Regions from separate parts of the Dechloromonas sp. ARDL1 genome, predicted to be linked through region 1. Evidence: predicted binding sites of a transcription regulator. Region 1 holds the regulator's gene; the other holds the start of a gene.
The links. Region 1 encodes FNR, which switches genes on or off when oxygen is low (the NO sensors DNR and NnrR bind a similar motif). Its sites were predicted from a motif close to TTGANCTAGNTCAA; they were not measured.

Region 2: a site for FNR is predicted at 1,924-1,937, ahead of AB6Q56_RS20140 (cytochrome-c peroxidase). Genes of this name have one in related genera too.

Annotation. Positions count from the first base shown of each region.
Region 1 is NZ_CP168939.1:2,196,280-2,201,137, reverse strand. Features, by position in the region: gene AB6Q56_RS10820 (TonB-dependent receptor family protein) at 1-701, shown strand, start outside; gene AB6Q56_RS10815 (porin) at 1,023-2,183, shown strand; gene AB6Q56_RS10810 (hypothetical protein) at 2,238-2,747, shown strand; gene fnr (fumarate/nitrate reduction transcriptional regulator Fnr) at 2,762-3,505, opposite strand; gene hemN (oxygen-independent coproporphyrinogen III oxidase) at 3,591-4,858, shown strand, end outside.
Region 2 is NZ_CP168939.1:4,066,560-4,071,417, forward strand. Features, by position in the region: gene ccmB (heme exporter protein CcmB) at 1-100, opposite strand, end outside; gene ccmA (cytochrome c biogenesis heme-transporting ATPase CcmA) at 108-722, opposite strand; gene AB6Q56_RS20140 (cytochrome-c peroxidase) at 853-1,860, opposite strand; gene AB6Q56_RS20145 (LysR substrate-binding domain-containing protein) at 2,026-2,931, shown strand; gene AB6Q56_RS20150 (EAL domain-containing protein) at 2,913-4,858, opposite strand, start outside.

The sequences.
Region 1 (4,858 bases):
TCGAGGCGCCGACCTTTAACGAGATGTTCTATTCCAGCGGCGGCGGCTCCTTCAATTTCTCGCTCAAGCCGGCGACCAGCACACATTACGAAGTCGGCCTCAAGGCCATGCTCGGTACGAGCAGCCGCCTCGATGTGGCGCTGTTCGATATCAAGACGCAGGATGAACTGGTTGTCCTTTCCAGTACCGGTGGCCGAACGGCCTACCAGAATGCCGGCAAGACCGAGAGGCAAGGTATGGAGGTGGCGCTCGACAGTCGCTGGGGCGACGGGGGGAGCAGTCGCCTGGCTTGCACTTTCCTTGATGCGCGCTATGCCGACAGTTTTTTGAACGCCGGCGGCATCGTCCCGGCCGGCAGCAAGCTGCCCGGCATCGCCGCCCACAATCTGTTCGGCGAACTGGCTTGGCGGCACAAGCCAAGCGGGTTCCACGCTGCTGTGGAGGGCGTTGTCCGCGACAAGGTGTACGTCGAGGACAGCAACTTGCGCCAGGCGGCGCCAGGCTACGCTATCGCCAACCTGCGCGTCGGTGTTGATCGCAAATACGGCCCCTTGAGCTTGCGCGGCTTTGTCCGGCTCGACAACGTTTTTGACCGCCAGTACGTCGGATCGGTCATTGTCGGCGACAGCAACAACCGTTTCTACGAGTCGGCGCCGGGCCGCAACTGGCTAGCCGGCGTGAGCGCCCGTTACGCATTCTGAGTTCTCTCCTTTCCCAATTTGCCCGGCCGCGTGCCGGGTTTTTTGTTTGTTGTCGGGGTGTTGATTTTTGGGGCAGAAGATCGTGCGTTGTCCAATAAATGAGCATCCAGTTGTGCAGCATTTGATGTTCGAGCGATTCGCCTTCTCTCAATTAAATCCAATCAAATCAAATGCATTGATTTGATGTGGAGGGTTTCGTCTTGAGCTGGCACGCGCTTCGCAAAGGGTAGGCGTCCTTGTTGCCACTGATTCGGCACTGGGGGAAGCCGCCGTGCCCGAGGGGGGTGGGCGTATTTCTGTACACACATCTGGAGACAATTCATGCAGAAAAAAATTATTGCCCTGGCTATCGCCGCCGCAACCTCAGGCGCCGCCTTTGCTCAATCCAACGTGACCATCTATGGCAATATCGACATGGGGTGGCTGACTACCAGCGGCACCAACGGCGCCGTGCCGGCCGGTGGTGCCGTGGGTACCGCCAACCAGGCCCGCAATTTTACCGGGCAAGCCGCATCGTTCAGCCACTTGGGCTTCAAGGGGGTTGAAGACCTCGGCAATGGCCTCAAGGCGCTGTTCGACATCCAATACCGCTTTAACCCGGACGCCGGCAGTGGCCTGAACCAGGCTGGTCGCTCCTATGTCGGTCTGACAGGGGGATTTGGTACAGCCGTTGCCGGTTATCTTGATGGCCTGCGCTATGGGATCTATGGCAAGTACAACCCATTTACCAATTATTCGATCGGCAATTTTGCCTCGATGACTACCCAGTATGATCGCGCAGCCAACGCGATTGCCTATATCTCTCCTGCCTGGAAAGGCTTTACGTTGATTTTGGCGACCGCCACCAACACTCAAGGCAATGAGGGTAGTTTGAAAGGTATTCATACCAACGGTGTTAATGCCATAACGGGTAGCAGCAACGCTGACGACCGCCTGTTCTCGGTCAATCTCGTCTATACGAACGGCCCGTTGAACGTCGATCTGGATTACGAAACCACCAAGGCTGCCGGTCTGTCGGATAGCCGTTTGTACGTGGCGACTGGTGGTGTTTCCTACGATTTCGGCGTGGTCAAGATCGGCGGCGTCTACGATGTGATCAAGGGGCAACAGAACTCTTTGATTGGCGGCAACATCGATCTCGACGGTGCCACCGCTGGTTTGCAGAATCTGGGCGGATTGGCGGCCGGTCAAGAATACGATCGCCGCAATTGGTTTGTCGGGGCTACCGTGCCGTTCGGAAAGGCCAAAGTTTTGGCCAGCTACGGCCAAGTTAAAGACAAAACCTTGAGCGACGCCGATGCCAGCAAGTGGGCAATCGGTGCTCGTTATGCTTTGTCGAAGCGTACCGAGTTGTATGCCGACTACGCCCATATCAAGAACGAGCGCAACGCTTCTTTTACCATCAATCCGATGGGTAACTCGGCAGGCCTTTCCGGTAACGGTGTCAACGGCTTTGCCATGGGTATCAAGCACGCGTTCTAAGTTTAGCTGGATCGGGGGGCGCTGCTTCAGCTATCCCTCGTCCGGGAGCGACTCTTGCGTCAGATGTCATTTCTGCATCTGTTTGGGGTGCCGTCAGCGGTACCCCGTTTTTTTGCTTGCCTCCTCATGCTCTGGGTGTCGCAGGGGCAGCAGGCTTGGGCTGAGGGTGATATCCGGACCTATCCTGTTCCTGATGGGGGGTATGAGGCCGCGCGCGATGCCTTGATCGAAGTGATTGAGGCAGAAGGACTGGTTGTCGGTGCTGTGTTTCCGTTCAATCAGATGCTGCAACGCACGGGGGGCAAGGGAGGCGTGTCTCCGTTCGAGAGCGCCGAAATCGTACAGTTTTGCAGTAGTGCGCTTGCCTGGGAATTGGTGCTGGAAGCAGTTGAGCACCTTGCTGTGTGCCCGCTGTCGATTGCTGTTTATCGTAAAGCCGCGAGCAGGGATGTCATGTTGGCTTATCGTTTTCCCGGCGATGCAACGCTTGGTCGTCGAAAGGCTGTCGAACTGCTACGGCGGATTGCTGTTCGGGCTGTGGAATTGGCTCGTTTGCGCTGGTGAGATTTGCCTGAGTGTCAGCGCTGGTGATTCATCAAGGCCTTGAGGCCGTTGACGTTCAGTATCCGGATGTGTTTCTGCTGGACTGCGATGTGGCCATCTTCCTGGAATTTGGAGAAGGCACGGGACACCGTTTCCAGTTTCAGGCCGAGGTAGGAGCCGATTTCCTCGCGCGTCATGCGCAGGTAGAACTCGGCATGCGAGAAGCCGCGGGACGTGAAGCGCTGCGACAGGTTGAGCAGGAAGGCGGCCAGGCGCTCTTCGGCGCGCATGGTCCCGAGGAGCATCATGACGCCATGGTCGCGGACGATCTCGCGGCTCATGACCTTGTGGAAGTGATGCTGCAGGGTATGGATTTCCCGGGACAGGACTTCCAGTCGGGAGAAGGGGATGGCGCAGATCTCGCTATCTTCAAGCGCGATGGCGTTGCAGGTGTGGTGTTCGGTGCTGATGCCGTCTAGTCCGAGCAGTTCCCCCGCCATCTGGAAGCCGGTCACCTGGTCGCGGCCATCCTCGAGTAGCACGTCGGTCTTGAAGAAGCCGCTGCGGATGGCGTAGATGGCGTCGAAAGCCTCGCCGGCACGGTACAGGTGGTCGCCGCGTTTGACACGGCGCCGGGTCGATACCAAGTCGTCCAGTCGCTCCAACTCTTCAAGGCTGAGCCCGAGCGGCAGGCACAGTTCGCGGAGGTTGCAGTTCGAGCAGGCTGTCTTGATGACGGACAACGAAACTTCCTGATTCAGCGGGCGTGTTTGGGGCATTGGCAACCTGCGTTGGCTTGATCCATGTCAACCACGATATGATGCCCTCCGAACATAATCCGAGCAATACTTCGTGGCTTGTCTAATGAATTTCGCAACTGAAAATCTCGTCTTCGATCCGCAGATCATTCGCCGTTTTGACGTCAACGGCCCTCGGTATACGTCCTATCCGACTGCCGACCGCTTCGTTGAAGCATTCGATGCGGAGGCAGCCAATCTATGGCTGGGCAAGCGCAATATCGGCGGAATCAGCAGACCGCTCTCATTATACTTCCACATCCCCTTCTGTAACACTATTTGCTATTACTGCGCCTGTAACAAGATCATCACCAAGGATCATGGGCGCAGCGCCAAGTATCTGAAATATCTGGCGAAAGAGCTTGATATGCAGGCTGCGGCCCTGGAAGGGCGCGACGGTGAGCATGAGGTGATCCAGCTGCATTGGGGTGGCGGTACGCCGACATTCCTGTCACATTCTGAAATGCGTCAGCTGATGGGTGAGACCCGCAAGCATTTCAAGTTGCTCGACGGCGGCGAGTATTCCATCGAGGTTGACCCGCGCAAGGTCGATTACGAGACCGTCGCGCTGCTTGGCGAACTCGGCTTCAACCGCATGAGCGTCGGCGTTCAGGATTTCGACGAAAAGGTGCAGGTTGCCGTCAATCGCGTGCAGAGCGAGGAGGAAACCGCACTGGTCATCAACGCGGCCCGTGCCAACGGTTTCAAGTCGGTTTCCATCGACCTGATCTACGGTCTTCCGTACCAGACGGTGATGGGCTTCAATCGTACCCTCGAACGTGTGCTGGCCATGGATCCGGATCGTCTGTCGATCTACAATTATGCGCACATGCCGAGCCTGTTCAAGCCGCAGCGCCGGATCAACGAAACCGATCTGCCGTCGGCCGACACCAAGATGCAGATTCTGGCGTTGGCCATCAAGAAGTTGACCGAGGCCGGTTATGTCTATATCGGCATGGACCATTTTGCCAAGCCGGACGACGAACTGGCCGTTGCCCAGCGTCAGGGGCGCCTGCACCGCAACTTCCAGGGCTATTCGACCTATGCCGATTGCGACATGCTGTCCTTCGGTATCTCGTCGATCAGCAAGGTCGGGCCGAGCTACTACCAGAACGTCAAGACCGCCGACGAGTATTACGATCGCATTGATGCCGGCGTGCTGCCGGTGTTCCGTGGTATCGAGCTGACCGCCGACGACATCCTGCGCCGTTCGATCATCCAGGCCCTGATGTGCCATTTCGAACTCTCCATCGAAAGCATTGAAAGTGCCCACCTGATCGACTTCCGCAAGTATTTCGCGGCCGAACTGGAAGACATGAAGGAAATGGAGCGTGC
Region 2 (4,858 bases), 1.9 Mb from region 1:
CCACAATGACGAAGAAGAAGAGCGCGGAGACGATGTCCGCCTGGCGGCGCATGGCCAGCTTGAGGTCTCGGCCGACGACGGCGAGGATGATTTTCAGCATCGCGGTATCAGCTCAGTTTCAGTTCGCGTACGGTGCCGGCCGGGATGGCGACCAGCTGGTGCGTCGTCATCACCGCAAGGCCGCCGCGTTGCAGGTGGGCGGAGATGATGCCGGCCAGCCAGTCGACGGCGGCGACGTCGAGGGCGACGAAGGGTTCGTCGAGCACCCATAGCGGACGACGCTCCTTGACCAGGCGGGCCAGCGCGACACGGCGCTTCTGGCCCTGCGACAGGTATTTGCAGGCGAGATCCTCGCGGCCGGCGAGTCCGACCTGTTCCAGCGCATCGAGGGCGTCGTCCTCGGATAGCGCTTCATCGGCCAGATGGGCCGAGGCGAGCAGATTTTCGAGCGGGGTCAGCTCTTCCTTGATGGCATTCAGGTGGCCGAGATAGCAGAGATCGGCACGGAATTCGTCACCATTGCGGCGGATGGATTTCCCTTTCCAGCGAATTTCACCGGTTTCGGGTGGCAAAAGGCCGATGATCATGCGCAGCAAGCTGGTCTTGCCGGCCCCATTCTTGCCTTGCAGATAGAGCAGTTCCCCTGCTTCCAGTTTGAAGCCAAGGCCTGCGAACAGGCGGCGCTCGCCGCGCACGCATTCCAGATTGTCAGCTTCAAGCATCAGGGGAAAAACCGAAAGAAATCAGGCCCAAATTATGAACGCGCAAGTGTAGCGGCAGATTGATGATCATCAAACAAAAACGGACGGAAAAAACGGGGGCATGGCCCCCGTTTCCTGGTGTGGATGCGGATCACTTTTTCTCGAACGGCGTCGGGCGCGGCGTGGCGTCGGAGGACGGCGGCAAGATGGGCAACTTGAAGCTCGGCTGGTCGCCGGTCAGCGTTTTCAGGAAGGCAACGACCTTGGCGTTTTCTTCCGCCGTGAACTTCTTGCCGAGTTGGATGCGGGCCATGGTGTCGACAGCTTCCGGCAGGGTGTTGGCGGCACCGTCATGGAAGTACGGATAGGTCATTTCGACATTGCGCAAGGTCGGTACCTTGAAGTTGAAGCGGTCGGCGTCCTTGCCGGTAACCGCCGAGCGTCCCTCGGCCGGGCTGGAGGCCTTGTACGGTTCGACCTGACCCATCTTCTGGAAGGAGTTGCCGCCGACGGCCGGGCCGTTGTGACAGGCGACGCAGCCCGTCTCCTTGAATAGCTTGTAGCCTTCCAGTTCGTTCTTGCTCAGGGCTTTCTTGTCGCCCTTGAGCCATTTGTCGAAACGGGAGTTCGGGGTGACCAGCGTTTCCTCGAAGGCGGCGATGGCCTTGGTGACCATGTCGATGTCGATCTGTTTCTTGCCGAAGGCCTTGTCGAAGTCGGTGACATAAGCCGGGATGGATTGCAGTACGTTGATTGCCAGCGTGTGGGTAAATGCCATTTCGCCCGGATTGGCGATGGGGCCACCGGCCTGTGCCTTGAGGTCGGCGGCACGGCCATCCCAGAACTGGGCAAGGTTGAGGCTGGAATTGAGTACGGTCGGGGCGTTGATCGGGCCTTCCTGCCAGTTGTGACCGATCGATGTCTTGATGTTGTCGGTGCCGCCCATCGACAGGTTGTGGCAGGAGTTACACGAAATGAAGCCGGATTTGGACAGGCGCGGATCGAAATAGAGTTTCTTTCCCAGTTCGACCAAGGCCGGGTTGGTCACCTTGGCCGGCTGGATTGGCTGGATCGGTTCCTGGTTGGCAGCCTGGGCGGAAAGGTGCAGGCTGAGTCCGGCCAGCACGATCAGGACGCTGCATTTGACGCGATGTTTCATGGCTTGTTCTCCCTTGTTTGAAAACTTGATGTCCGGATTCTCCCCTTGTGAGTTATGATCAAGTTGACATAAGTCAATGATTTTTATATGTATTTATAATAGAGGCTATAGTTTAACCCTATAGTAAAAGTGGATTTTGCAAAGTCCGCACTTTTGGAGAACCGCATGACACTGACCGAATTGCGCTACATCGTGGCCCTGGCACAGGATGGAAACTTCAGTCGGGCGGCAGAACGTTGTTCCGTCAGCCAGCCGACCTTGAGTGTCGCCATTGCGCGCCTTGAGGATGAATTGGGCGTGCAGTTGTTCGAGCGCGGCAAGGGTTTTGTCAGCCCGAGCGCGGTGGGTATCAGAGTGGTCGAGCAGGCGCAGCGGACGCTCGAGGAAGCGGAGCAGGTGCGCCAGATTGCGATGTGGGGGCGCAACCAGTTGCAGGGGCCGCTGCGCCTCGGGGTCATCCATACGATCGGACCCTACCTGCTCCCCTTGTTGATTCAGTCGTTGCGCCGCCTGGCTCCCGAGATGCCGCTGGCCATCGAGGAGAACATGACCGCCAGCCTGGCCGAGATGTTGCGCGACAACGAAATCGATGTCGCCATCCTGGCGCTTCCGTTCGACATGCCCGGCGTTGTCACCCGTGCGGTGTACGACGAAGCCTTCAAGGTCATCGTGCCGCGCGGTCACGCCTGGGAGCGCAAGCAAGTGATCCTGCCGGAGGAGGTCGCAGGTGACGAAGTCTTGTTGCTCAAGGCCGGCAACTGTTTCCGTGATCAGGTGTTGGGGGCTTGTCCTCAGGTCAGCAGCCCGGAAACCGGGGTTCGTCTCGGGCACTCGATCGGAACCATACGTTGCATGGTTGCCTCGGGCCTGGGGGTTTCCGTGCTCCCCGACAGCGCTTTGCAATACCCGTATAGCAACGATTTGATCAGCGTGATTCCGTTTGCGCCGCCTGCGCCGTCGCGTCGTGTCGCGCTTGCCTGGCGTGCTGGTTTTGTCCGACCGCGCGCTATCGATGCCTTGTTGGCTGCTTTCCGTCAGCTTGAATCGTCGGCTTATCGTCTTCTGGATTGAGCGGAAATCAGAACCTCGGCCTGGGTTTGCTGAATGCGTTCGTTCAATTCCGCCGAGCTGGCGCAGAATTCCTGACGCAGCGCGTCGCGTGCCGGGATATCGTCGGCTTGGTGCAGGTTGATCAGTTGACGCCCGATGGCATGGACGCGGGCGTGGATCTCGGGGATCGCCCTGAAGGCTTCGATCGCAGCGTAGCGCTGACTTCCCGCACTGTTGTACCAGCGTGCAAAGCGGCAAGTCGTATGCTCCGTGGCCGGAGGTGGGGCGTTTCCCGTGGTGTCGTCCAGGTAGGCGTGGAGGGAGCGGGTCCAGCGCTTGTGGTCCACTTCGGCGATCAGCATGGGCAGGTCTTCGCGCGACCAGTTGAAGGCATTGCCCAGATTCCACAATTCATCCGGCTGGAACCTGGCGATCCACGTTGGCAACTCCTCGGCGGGCATCGGGCGGGCGATGCCGAAGCCTTGGGCCATGTCGCAGCCAAGCAAGAGGAGCACCAGGCCGTGCTCGACGGTTTCGACCCCTTCGGCAATGACCGAGCGGCGGAAGGCCTGGGTCAGACCGATGACGCCTTCGACGATGGCGAGATCGTCCGGATTGTCGAGCATGTCACGGACGAAGGATTGGTCGATTTTCAGGATGTCGGCGGGCAGGCGCCGGAAATAAGTCAGTGAGGAATAGCCGGTGCCGAAGTCGTCCAGCGCGAAGCTGACGCCGAGGTTGCGGCACTCGGTAAACAGGGCGGCCGTGGTGCCGACGTCGGCAAGGGCTGCCGTTTCGAGGATTTCGAGTTCGATCTGGGAGGGAAAGACTGCAGGATAGCAGGTCAGCAATTCGCCTAGGCGCTGCGAGAAGCCCGGGTTCTGCAGGTGATTGCCGGCGATGTTGATGCTGACCGAAACCCGGAGGCCCGATTCGCTTAGCCATATATCGAGCTGCTTCAGGGTTTCGTTGATTACCCAGTCGCCGATTTCGATGGCGGTTTCGGTTCCTTCGACAACGGGCAGGAAACTGGCCGGCAGGAGAATGCCGCGCTCGGGGTGCTGCCAGCGAATCAGCGCTTCGGCCCCGACGACCGTTCCCTGACGCATGTCAACCTTGGGTTGAAAGTACAGCCGGAATTCATTGTTGGCCAGGGCTTCGCGTATGCGGCCGATTTCCTCCCGGCGAATCCGGGCGCGACGGTCATTTTCGGGATCGAACAGGTGATAGCGGTTGCGACCCGCCTGCTTGGCGGCGTACATCGCCTGATCGGCATGACGGAGCAGGGTGTCGGAGTCGGCGCCGTCATGCGGATAGAGTGTCACGCCGATACTGGCGGCAATGGAGACTTGGCGTTGCGAGACGCGGAAAGGCTGCGCCAGTGCATTGATGATGCGCCCCATGGCAAGTTCGCATTCGTGCAGGTCTTCGAGGTTGGCGATGAGCAGCACGAATTCGTCGCCGCCCAGGCGGGCGACGGTATCCCCGGCCCGGACGCAGGTCTTCAGGCGCTGGGCGACATCGATCAAGAGGTAGTCACCGACCGAATGGCCGAACTCGTCGTTGATCGGTTTGAAGTTGTCGAGGTCGAGGTAGCAGACGGCCAGCATCTTGCTGCTGCGTTCGGTCTGGGCCATGGCCAGTTGCATGCGGTCGCCGAGCAGCATGCGGTTGGGTAACTGGGTCAGGGCATCGAAATGAGCAAGGTGTTCGAGGCGTTGCTGGTGCTGCTTGATGACCGTGATGTCCGAGAAGATGGCGACGTAGTGGGAGATCACGCCGCTCCGATCACGTACGGCGGAAACGGTCAGTTGTTCGACAAAAATTTCACCGGATTTCTTCCTGTTCCAGATTTCTCCCTGCCAGTAGCCATCCTGTGCGATGGTGTTCCACATGTCGCTGTAAAAGGCGGCATCGTGGTGGCCGGACTTGAGCAGGTCCGGTGTCT